Regions from separate parts of the Cytobacillus kochii genome, predicted to be linked through region 1. Evidence: predicted binding sites of a transcription regulator. Region 1 holds the regulator's gene; the other holds the start of a gene.

Region 1 (5,645 bases):
CGATAGTAAGAGTCCTTTTTATGAGTCTAAAAGAAGTTAATGCAAGGGTTATAACTGCTTTGTATCATCATTCAACTAATTAATAGAAACTAAAAAGGGTCTCAGTTAAAAGCAGCCATAATGGCTGCTTTTTTATAGGTTTGAAAAACAAAAAGATGGTCCACAGAGAAAATAAAATGGTCTTTCAACAGGGGGATATAGCCCGTACAACCTTAAGACCATCCACATATAGTATTAACATAATCATAGAAAGGAGGAAGTAAAATGGGATGTAATAATAATTTCTATGGAAGAGGCTCAAGATATTCAGACTCATATGACAACAACAATCACGGTTGTGGTAATTACAGTAAAAACGACAACAAGGATTGTGGCTGTGATGAGTTCTTTAAGAATATCTCCCGTGGTGAGGATGTGAGAGTATTTCTTAAAGGCGGCGACCATGTGACAGGAGAATTCGTTGATGTTCGCGGTAATTTAGTTTTCTTAGCAAAAGCTAACTGTGATCGTCACGATGATCGTCACGACGATTGTTGCGACAAGAAAAATCGTGTAAGAATCACTACGATCTGTTGCGATAATATCGTTGCAGTTGAAACACGATAGTTAGGAGTTTCTTTATTGTGTCTTAGCGGATGCAAGGGCTATAACTGTTTAGTATTAACATTCAACTTGGTATCTATTTAATAGATACCAAAAATCGAGTCCAAAGCAGCCATAACGGCTGCTTCTTTATTTTATAGTTAGGTTTGACAAACAAAAAGAAGGTTCACAGAGAAAATAAAATGGTCTTTTAACAGGGGGATATAGCCCGTACACCTCCAAGACCCTCGACATATAGTATTAACATAATGATAGAAAGGAGGAAGAGATATGGGATATAATAATTGTTTTTTTGGAAGAAGACCAAGATATTCAGACTCATATGGATATGACAACAACAATCATGGTTGTGGTAATTACAGCAAAGATGACAATAAGGATTGTGGCTGTGATGAGTTCTTTAAGAACATTTCCCGTGGTGAGGATGTGAGAGTATTTCTTAAAGGTGGCGGCCATGTGTTCGGGGAGTTTATCGATATTCGCGGTAATTTAGTCTTCCTAGCTAAAGCAGACTGTGATCGTCACGATGATCGTCACGATCATTGTTGTTGTGACAAGAAAGCTCGTGTACGAATTACTACGATCTGTTGTGATGATATCGTTGCAGTTGAAGTATAAGGAACTTAGGAAACCCGTAAGTTGAAAGTGCTTTTACTTTGTTTTAATGGAAGCTAATATATGGGAAAATAACTATTGCTGATACTAAAAGGCATCTTCAAATGCAGTTTTAGCGGCAGCTTCAGACTGTAGACAAACTCCTTATATGAGTTTGTCTACAGATTTATTAATATTAGGAAGAAAATTTATAAGTATTGATGCGGATAATCGAAATCAATAAGAAATAGTATTTTAAGCGATTCTATACTTGTGGATTATGGGGTATGTAAAATCAAGGGTGCAAATGATTCATTTATGAACCGAATTTAAGGTGTAAGTATTAAGAAGTAAGTGGTTATAGTTACCAATCAATTGAATAATTAGCATTTAATCCATTTAGCCATCTGTTTTTCATGAAAAATGCTTTATTTTTTATTTACCCATAAAACATCATGTTTAAAAACATTATTTCGTATTGAATTGATGAACCGTACTTCAGAAGAGTGGTTCTATGTGCTGTGTAAGACATACATATGACAATTTAAGAAGCTACTCAAAGTTAAACGAAACGGTAATGTGTTATATCCCTTTCATTAAGGTGAAACAGACTGTTTAAGCGGGTATTTCTAGCGCTTGAATAAAAGGTAAAAAGTAGAAGTTGGCTAGATATAATTTGTTCTTGTTATAAACAACAAAAAACCGTTCATAAGAACGGAATAAAATTTTATTCTTGATCTTTTACTTTTAGGGTATCTAATAATTTTAAGATACCCTCACCTCCCATACCAGATACGAGAGAGATGATGAAAACAGCAGTGGGGGAATCCGGTGTTGTTGTCACAATGACAAATACGGCCGCCAGTCCTCCTAGTAAGATGTCTTCTAAGAACCCTAAATAAATGAATTTTTTTGTCATCCGTGGCTTGACTAGTTTGCCTAATCTCTGCAAATGTCCTGCAACACCGACAATTCCACCAATCAACGCAGCGAAGAGAATGTTCATTAACATTTTTCCTTCACACTCCTAAAGCCGAGATTTTTTTGCGACCTTAGGTTGATTCTTGGTGTAAATTTCATTATAATATATTTTTGTCTCCATGTAATGATTCTATTTTACTGAATTTTTCAAATTTTATAATTGTATGAGTAACATATAAAGATAATTGCAACTATTAAAAAGGAGTGTCAATAATGACACTCTTTTTTAATGTATTTGGCGATAAACACCAATTACTTTGCCTAAAATAGATACATTGTGCAGGATAATCGGCTCCATGGTAGGGTTTTCTGGTTGCAAGCGGATAAAGTTCTTCTCTTTAAAGAATCGCTTAACGGTGGCCTCATCATCTTCTGTCATAGCAACCACGATTTCTCCATTATTTGCTGTTTGTTGCTGCTTGACTATGACATAATCACCATCTAATATGCCAGCTTCAATCATACTTTCTCCCATAATTTCAAGCATGAAGATATTTTCATCACTCGGAGCCATTCTTTCAGGTAAAGGAAAATATTCCTCAACATTCTCAATCGCAGTAATGGGGTGACCAGCAGTAACCTTACCGATAATAGGAACGTTCACCGTTTGCATTTTAGGAATTGGGTTGCTTTCTTCTAAATTTAATACTTCAATGGCACGGGGTTTTGTCGGATCTCGACGAATAAGTCCTTTACTCTCTAGTCTGGCTAGATGGCCATGTACGGTTGAACTTGAAGCAAGTCCAACAGCTTCACCTATTTCCCTAACGGAAGGTGGATAACCTTTTTGTTTTACTTCATCTTTTATAAAATTCAATATATCTTGCTGCCTCTTAGATAATTTCACGCTATCACGCACCTTCGTCAATTTCATTAAGATTATTATACCATCAGTAGTAAATAGATACAAACATAAGTTCGAATTTTCTTATTGACAGAAACAAACGTTCGCATTATACTAAAATTATCAAATCGAACATATATTCTATTCAGGGGTGGCAATTAATGATAAAACAATTGTGGAATTCTTATAGTTATGCTATTATTCTTATCGCTTTTAGTTTCGGTATGGCTTTCTTATTATTTTTGAACACTGGTAATGCAAATCAGGTGGAATATGTAAAAGTTGAAGTAAAACAAGGAGATTCTTTATGGAAAATGGCGGAGGAATTTAAAGATGCCCATAATATGTCTTCTAAAGACTTTGTTGCTTGGGTAGAAGAATTTAATCATATACATTTAGGTAAAATACATCCTGGTGATAAGGTGTATCTTCCCATTACAGATGGTGAAATAATATCTGAAACAAATTTAGCTAGTGTGATATTAGAAGACTAAAGGAATGAAAGAGAATGAATGTAATTATATATTGCAGAGTGAGTACGACGAAAGATACCCAGGAAACGTCTCTTGCTAGACAAGAGGAAGAACTTTTACATTTAGCAAGAATGAAAGATATGAATGTGGTTGAAGTCATACGTGAGAAAGCAAGTGGTTATGATTTAGAAAGAATTGGTTTGTTGCAATTATTGGAGTTACTTAAACAAAATCAAGCAGAGGCTGTTCTTATTCAAGATGAAACCAGGATTGGAAGAGGAAATGCTAAAATTGCCATCTTACATTGTATACTGAAGGAAAATGGGAAAATTTATACTATTGCCCATAATGGAGAATTGCAACTTTCAGATTCTGATTCTATGGTATTACAAATTGTTAGCATGGTTGAAGAGTATCAAAGAAAAATACATAATGTAAAAATAAAAAGAGGGATGCAAAAAGCTGTTCAAAAAGGCTTTCGACCTGAAAAGAATTTAAAAAACCAAGGAAATATAAACGGAAGAGAACGAATAGAGGTACCAATAGAAGAAATAGTAAAATTGAGACAAAATAACCTTACTTTTGCAGAAATTGCTGCAACGTTAAGAGGCTTTGGTTATAAAATATCTAAAGCGACAGTAAACCGTAGATATAATGAATATATAGCTGATATAGAGCAGGTGGATAATGAATCATCTTGATATAGGCCTAATAAGTTAAGTTGATTAGTTGTAATTTAACTTAAAGACTAAGAAATTCTGGTACTGATTCCAAGATAAAAGCATACTGAAAGATCCTTCAATCGTCCATGAGTTCAGACATGTGAATTGTGAATGGTTATTTGTTTGCCGAGGATTCATCCATGTTTTTTCATTTAACGTTAGTGAAAGTATTATTCCCTTATTCCCCTTATTTACATACGCACCCTACATTAAATAATTCTCACATTTTTAAGTTGAGAACACTGCTACATTGCCATACCTAATAATAAAGCAATACGATACCAACTTATTGTCCTCTGAAATGATAGTGAAAAGCATGAGTGTAAAACTGCTTTCTTGTAAAATCCATTCATATTTAGTAATATGGCTATTAAGTATCTTCTCCATATGGAATGAAGACTTTTTGGATGGGAAGGAGTGTAACACAATGATTTCAAAAGAAAAATTGGCGAGAATTAATTCGCTTGCTAAGAAAGCGAAAACAGAAGGTTTATCAGAATCAGAGGCAAAGGAACAATCTAAATTAAGAAAAGAATATTTAGAGAAGTTTAGAGCTTCTATGTTAAATACATTAAAAGGTGTTACTGTTATTGACCCTGAAGGTAATGATGTTACACCAGATAAGTTAAAACGTGAACAAAATAAACCACTTCACTAAGATTGTGTTTATAAATTTTTAAAAGGAAACTGTCACGAACAGTTTCCTTTGTTATTGTTTATATGATAATTATATAATTTTTTACCTTTCTGGTTGTAACTGAAGGTGAAAGTCTATTATATTTAATTTGTAGGATATATATTGAAAGGATGTCGTTCATGTTCAACAAAACAGATGCTTTATCAATTAGTGCCATAAGAACATTGTCTATCGATGCAGTCGAGAAGGCAAACTCTGGTCATCCAGGAATGCCAATGGGAGCTGCGCCAATGGCGTATACCTTATGGACAAAGTTTATGAATCATAATCCCAAAAATCCTGATTGGTTTAATCGTGATCGCTTTGTGTTATCTGCAGGTCATGGGTCTATGCTTTTGTATAGTCTCCTTCATTTATCGGGATATGGTCTTTCTTTAGATGATATTAAAGAATTTCGTCAGTGGGGTAGTAAAACACCAGGACATCCTGAATATGGCCATACACCAGGTGTAGATGCGACAACAGGTCCATTAGGACAAGGAATTGCCATGGCAGTAGGGATGGCAATGGCAGAAAGCCACCTATCAGCTGAATATAATAAAGATGGCTACAATGTAGTAGACCACTATACATATAGTATATGCGGAGATGGAGACTTAATGGAGGGAGTGTCTGCAGAAGCAGCTTCTCTTGCTGGTCACCTTCAATTAGGAAAGCTGATCGTAATGTATGATTCTAATGACATCTCATTAGACGGAGATTTAGATCAATCATTTTCTGAAAGTGTAGCC
Region 2 (5,645 bases), 190 kb from region 1:
TTGATGCTGCTCTTGTGTATCAAATGATTCCAGTGCATTTTTAATTAAGTTGACTAGTACTTGTTTTAATTGTTTGGCATTTCCATAAATATATGGGTCGTCTTTTGATAATTGGAAGGAGAGTGCAGTATTCTTTAAAATCGCTTCACTCTGAAACAACAGGAAAGTATCGTGAACAAGTTTATTAATAGAAATACCTTCTTTTATTTTGTCCGTTGGCTTTGCTGCATTTAGGAACTCATGAATAATATCATTGGCACGATTAATCTCATCTAGAGCAATATCAACATATTGATTTTTTCCTGACTCGTTGAGATAGGGTTTTAACAATTGTAAAAAACCTTTAACTGTTGTAAGCGGATTACGTATTTCGTGTGCCATCGATGCTGCAAGTGTACTTAAATTTTGGGCGTACTCATTTGTAAAATTTGCTTCATTAATCTGAGACGCAGTTTCATGAATGATTTTCTTTTTTTCATTTAGTTCTAAGCTAAATCTGAGGAGTTTCTGTTCTAATTGTTGTGTTTGATAATTATAGTCAGCAGTTAATGAATGAAATAAAGGGTAGCAAAATAAATGACATGATTCTTCCTCAGGAATCGTATAGACGCGATAATTGTGATAACCGTTACCGAAAAATAGCTGTAAATTAAGAACTGCTTTTTTCTTCCGTATTTCATTAAATTGTTCGACATCTTCGTAATTCATTAATTGTGTGAATGGGGTACCAATGATTGTATGCTGATTAACTATAGATGTTGAAACCACGTGATTATTGTTGTCAATTAAGAAGTATGGAAATGGTAGTTCTTTTAAGACAATCTCAGTTAATTTCATTTCTTATCATCCTTACCATTGTTTGTCATGTGGAAGTAGTATCTAATGTCATTCTCTTTTATTCTATTAGAAGAAATTGCAATATATGTTAGAAAAACATGTATATTGAGAATAAAACACGAATCATCTCTACATATCTTGTTATGTATATGAGTTAAAATGTCATATTTTTAATTAAACCGCAATGTTGGAATTATTAATCTTATCATACCAAAGTCATTCAATGGCTTTCAATCACCGTTTTCATTCGATAAAGGAATTTTTTAGGAATTGTTAAAAAATGATAGATTACTAGAAAAAAGTATAGCTTCGATTTACCTAGTATAGAAATGAATAGATAAAAAAAGACAGCATGCTCTAACGCTGTCTTTTGAATGTTATCTTTTCTTTTTAAATAAATTGACTTTTGGTTCGGTTTTATTGATAATCCTTTTAATATTTGTACGATGTCGATAAATGATGAACAATGTCATTAGGGCAATCACTATGATTAAAATTGGATCACCAAGAATGAGTGAATAAATCAATCCTGCAATACCAGCAATCATTGATGATAATGAAACATATTTAGAAGTGAGAAGTGAGATGAAAAAAACAGCTAATATGACCACAAACATGACGGGCACGAACGCCAGCACAACGCCTGCAGATGTAGCAACAGCTTTACCACCTTTGAATCCTGCAAATATCGGGTACATATGGCCAATAACAGCAAAAATTCCTATAATCACTGTATGTATATCTATATCAAAGAAGATTGGTAATAATCCAGCAGCTATGGTACCTTTCAGGATATCGGCCAGTGTAACGGTAAAACCTGCTTTTTTTCCTAGCGTTCGGAAAGTGTTTGTCCCACCAAGATTACCACTACCATGCTCACGAATATCAATGCCATAAAACACTTTACCAATGATTAATCCAGATGGAATGGAACCAATTAAATAAGCAATAAGAAAAACGATAATTACTTCAAATGTCATAAACTCTCCCCCACGGAATAAAAATACAGTTCTTATATTGTACCACGTAAATAAGTGAATGTACTATGTTGCTTTTAAATTATCTTTTTTATTGCAAAGATTACGCTATATGAAACGAATGTTAAATAGATATATGATTAAAATTAGTAGAAAAGAACTTTTTGTTAAGAGGTATTACGTGATATTTAGCTAAAAGGAAAGCTTTATAATAAAAGATAGAAAGAACAGTATTGCGATCCATTCGCATTTATACTTTAATTCAGATAAAATAGTGTAGAGTTCAAAATAAGAGGTGAATGTATTGAGTATAGAAAACCCATCAAGAACTGAAATCGGAAAGATGTTAAAACAAGCAAAGAGGATTGCCGTCGTAGGTTTAAGTGATAACCCTAATCGTACATCCTATATGGTAAGTGAAGCAATGCAAAAAAGTGGTTATGGAATTATCCCTGTTAATCCCAAAGTTAAGGAAGTATTAGGTGTAAAAGCGGTTGCATCATTAGCTGAAATAGAAGGCGAAGTGGATATTGTTAATGTCTTTAGACGGTCGGAATATTTGCCAAGTCTTGCGAATGAATTTCAAAATATTGATTGTCCCATTTTTTGGACTCAGCTAGGTGTTGTAGATGAAGACGTATTTCAGCAGTTAAGCGATGCTGGTTATACCGTAATCATGGATCGATGCATTAAAGTAGAGCATGCGCTAACAAAATAACATTTGTAGCATGGGATCATGACATTGATTTCATGCTTTTTCTTTCATATGCGGTTTAGAAGTGAAAATATGATATAATGATTAGAACGTTTGTTCTTGTTTGCCTCTTGCAACAGTATATACATGATCTTAATGCATGTTACAATGGGGAACATATATGCATACGGCTCGCATGATAAGAAGGAATATAGTGAATAAGAATGGAATAATAAACCGATATCTATTGTAGAGAGGTGCATAAAGGCGCGGTTATGATATAATCAAACTCTATTGCCGACTCGGATTGATAGACAATAGATGGTTTTTGAAGAGATGAAAGGGGAATGCTTGTGGCAAAAAATCAGGAAGTATTTGACTATAATGATGATGCCATACAAGTACTTGAGGGATTAGAAGCTGTTAGAAAACGTCCCGGAATGTACATTGGAAGTACGGATGCAAGAGGGTTACACCATCTTGTATACGAAATAGTCGATAACGCTGTAGATGAAGCACTTGCAGGTTTCGGCGATCATATCATTGTCAAAATACATAAAGACAATTCAATTAGTGTTCAAGATAAAGGTCGAGGAATGCCGACCGGAATGCACAAAATGGGCAAACCTACAACCGAAGTCATATTGACTGTGTTGCACGCTGGAGGAAAGTTTGGCCAAGGTGGATACAAAACAAGTGGTGGACTTCATGGTGTGGGTGCTTCAGTTGTTAACGCCTTATCACAATGGTTAGTCGTTAAAATTAAACGCGATGGACTTGTTTATGAACAGCGATTTGAAAACGGTGGAAAGCCAGTAACCACACTTGAGAAGGTTGGTAAAACGAATCAAGTAGGGACAACGATCCACTTTAAACCAGATCCGACAATTTTCTCAACAACTACATATAATTTTGAAGTTCTAAGTGAACGATTACGTGAATCCGCTTTTCTCTTAAAAGGAATGAAAATCGAAATAACGGATGAACGTCATGATCTTAAAGAGATTTATCATTATGAAAATGGGATTGAAGCATTCGTTCAGTACCTAAATGAAGAAAAAGATACGCTCCATCCAGTAGTTAGTTTTGAAGGGGAGCATAACGGTATTGAAGTTGATTTTGCCTTCCAATTTAATGATGGCTTTTCAGAAAATGTCCTTTCTTTTGTCAATAATGTTCGTACGAAAGATGGAGGGACACATGAAGCTGGAGCTAAAACAGCGATGACTAGGGTGTTCAATGAATATGCCCGTAAAGTTCAGCTTCTAAAAGAGAAAGATAAGAACTTAGAAGGAACTGATTTACGAGAAGGTTTTGCGGCGATTGTCTCAGTACGTGTACCTGAAGAGCTGTTACAATTTGAAGGACAAACAAAGGGCAAGCTCGGAACAAGTGAAGCGCGTTCAGCTGTCGATGCCGTTGTATCAGAGCATCTCTCTTACTTCCTTGAAGAAAATCCAGATACAAGCTCTTTATTAATTAAGAAAGCAATTAGAGCTTTTCAAGCAAGAGAAGCAGCACGTAAAGCGAGGGAAGACGCTAGAGGCGGGAAGAAGAAGAAACGGGCTGAAGCGGTTCTGTCAGGGAAATTGACACCTGCTCAATCACGTAACCCAGAAAGAAACGAATTATATTTAGTAGAGGGTGACTCTGCAGGTGGTTCAGCAAAGCAGGGGCGCGATAGAAGGTTTCAAGCGGTATTGCCATTAAGAGGTAAGGTAATAAATACTGAAAAGGCAAAGCTCGCAGATATCTTTAAAAATGAAGAGATAAACACGATTATACACGCTGTTGGAGCGGGTGTCGGTGGTGACTTTACGATTGAAGATATTAATTACGATAAAGTGATTATTATGACGGATGCTGATACCGATGGAGCCCATATTCAAGTGCTCTTACTGACCTTCTTCTACCGCTATATGAAGCCGTTACTCGAAGCTGGTAGAGTCTATATTGCTTTACCACCATTGTATAAAGTGAGTAAAGGTTCAGGAAAGAAAGAAGTAATAGAGTATGCATGGAGTGATGAAGAGCTTCCTGATACGATTAAAAAGGTCGGTAAAGGCTATATTATTCAGCGTTATAAAGGACTTGGTGAGATGAATGCTGACCAATTATGGGAAACAACAATGGATCCAGAAACGAGAACGCTCATCCGTGTAAAAATTGATGACGCTGCGAGAGCGGAACGTAGAATTACCACTTTAATGGGTGATAAAGTTGAACCGCGGAGGAAATGGATTGAAACCAATGTCGCATTTGGGTTAGAAGAAGATGGCAGCATTTTAGAAAATGAAAACATTTCGACGCTTGAGGAGTTAGATTCATGAACAAAGCAGAACAATTTCGTGATCTGCCGTTAGAAGATGTCCTTGGTGACCGATTTGGCAGATATAGTAAATATATTATACAAGATAGAGCATTACCTGATGCGCGAGACGGGCTAAAGCCCGTACAGCGTCGTATCTTATATGCCATGCATGTTGAAGGAAATACGCATGATAAAGGTTTTAGAAAATCGGCAAAAACGGTCGGTAACGTGATTGGTAATTTTCACCCACATGGTGACTCGTCTGTATATGATGCCATGGTGCGTATGAGTCAAGATTGGAAGTTGCGCAAGCTTCTTATTGAAATGCACGGCAATAATGGTAGTATCGATAATGATCCACCTGCTGCAATGAGGTATACAGAGGCGAGATTATCTTCTATTTCTTCTGCACTCTTAAATGATATTGAAAAAAGAACGGTTGATTTTATTCCGAACTTTGATGATACTTCGAATGAACCAACCGTTTTACCGGCTAGTTATCCTAACTTACTTGTAAATGGATCAACAGGGATTTCTGCCGGGTATGCAACGGAAATTCCACCTCATCACCTTGGAGAAGTTATTGATGCTGTTATTCATCGTATGGATCGTCCACAAAGTACTGTCGATGACTTAATGCAGTATATAAAAGGACCTGATTTTCCTACCGGTGGAATCATACAAGGTGTGGAAGGCATTAAGAAAGCCTATGAAACGGGCAAAGGTAAAATTATTATCCGTGGTAAAGTAGATTTCGAGGATATTCGTGGTGGTAGAAAGCAAATAGTCATTACTGAAATCCCTTATGAAGTAAATAAAGCAAACT

What was found. Region 1 encodes LexA, which represses DNA repair genes until DNA is damaged. Its sites were predicted from a motif close to CGAACATATGTTCG; they were not measured.
Region 2: parE (DNA topoisomerase IV subunit B) is a predicted target of LexA. The motif match lies at 2,616-2,629, and genes of this name have one in related genera.

What each region holds. Positions count from the first base shown of each region.
Region 1 is NZ_CP085254.1:2,042,095-2,047,739, forward strand. Features, by position in the region: gene LG276_RS10690 (hypothetical protein) at 1-6, shown strand, start outside; gene LG276_RS10695 (hypothetical protein) at 265-606, shown strand; gene LG276_RS10700 (hypothetical protein) at 874-1,221, shown strand; gene LG276_RS10705 (DUF4257 domain-containing protein) at 1,925-2,209, opposite strand; gene lexA (transcriptional repressor LexA) at 2,405-3,052, opposite strand; gene LG276_RS10715 (LysM peptidoglycan-binding domain-containing protein) at 3,184-3,516, shown strand; gene LG276_RS10720 (recombinase family protein) at 3,531-4,196, shown strand; gene LG276_RS10725 (DUF896 domain-containing protein) at 4,645-4,875, shown strand; gene tkt (transketolase) at 5,034-5,645, shown strand, end outside.
Region 2 is NZ_CP085254.1:2,227,429-2,233,073, forward strand. Features, by position in the region: gene LG276_RS11615 (HAMP domain-containing sensor histidine kinase) at 1-837, opposite strand, end outside; gene plsY (glycerol-3-phosphate 1-O-acyltransferase PlsY) at 1,215-1,817, opposite strand; gene LG276_RS11625 (CoA-binding protein) at 2,119-2,532, shown strand; gene parE (DNA topoisomerase IV subunit B) at 2,862-4,838, shown strand; gene parC (DNA topoisomerase IV subunit A) at 4,835-5,645, shown strand, end outside.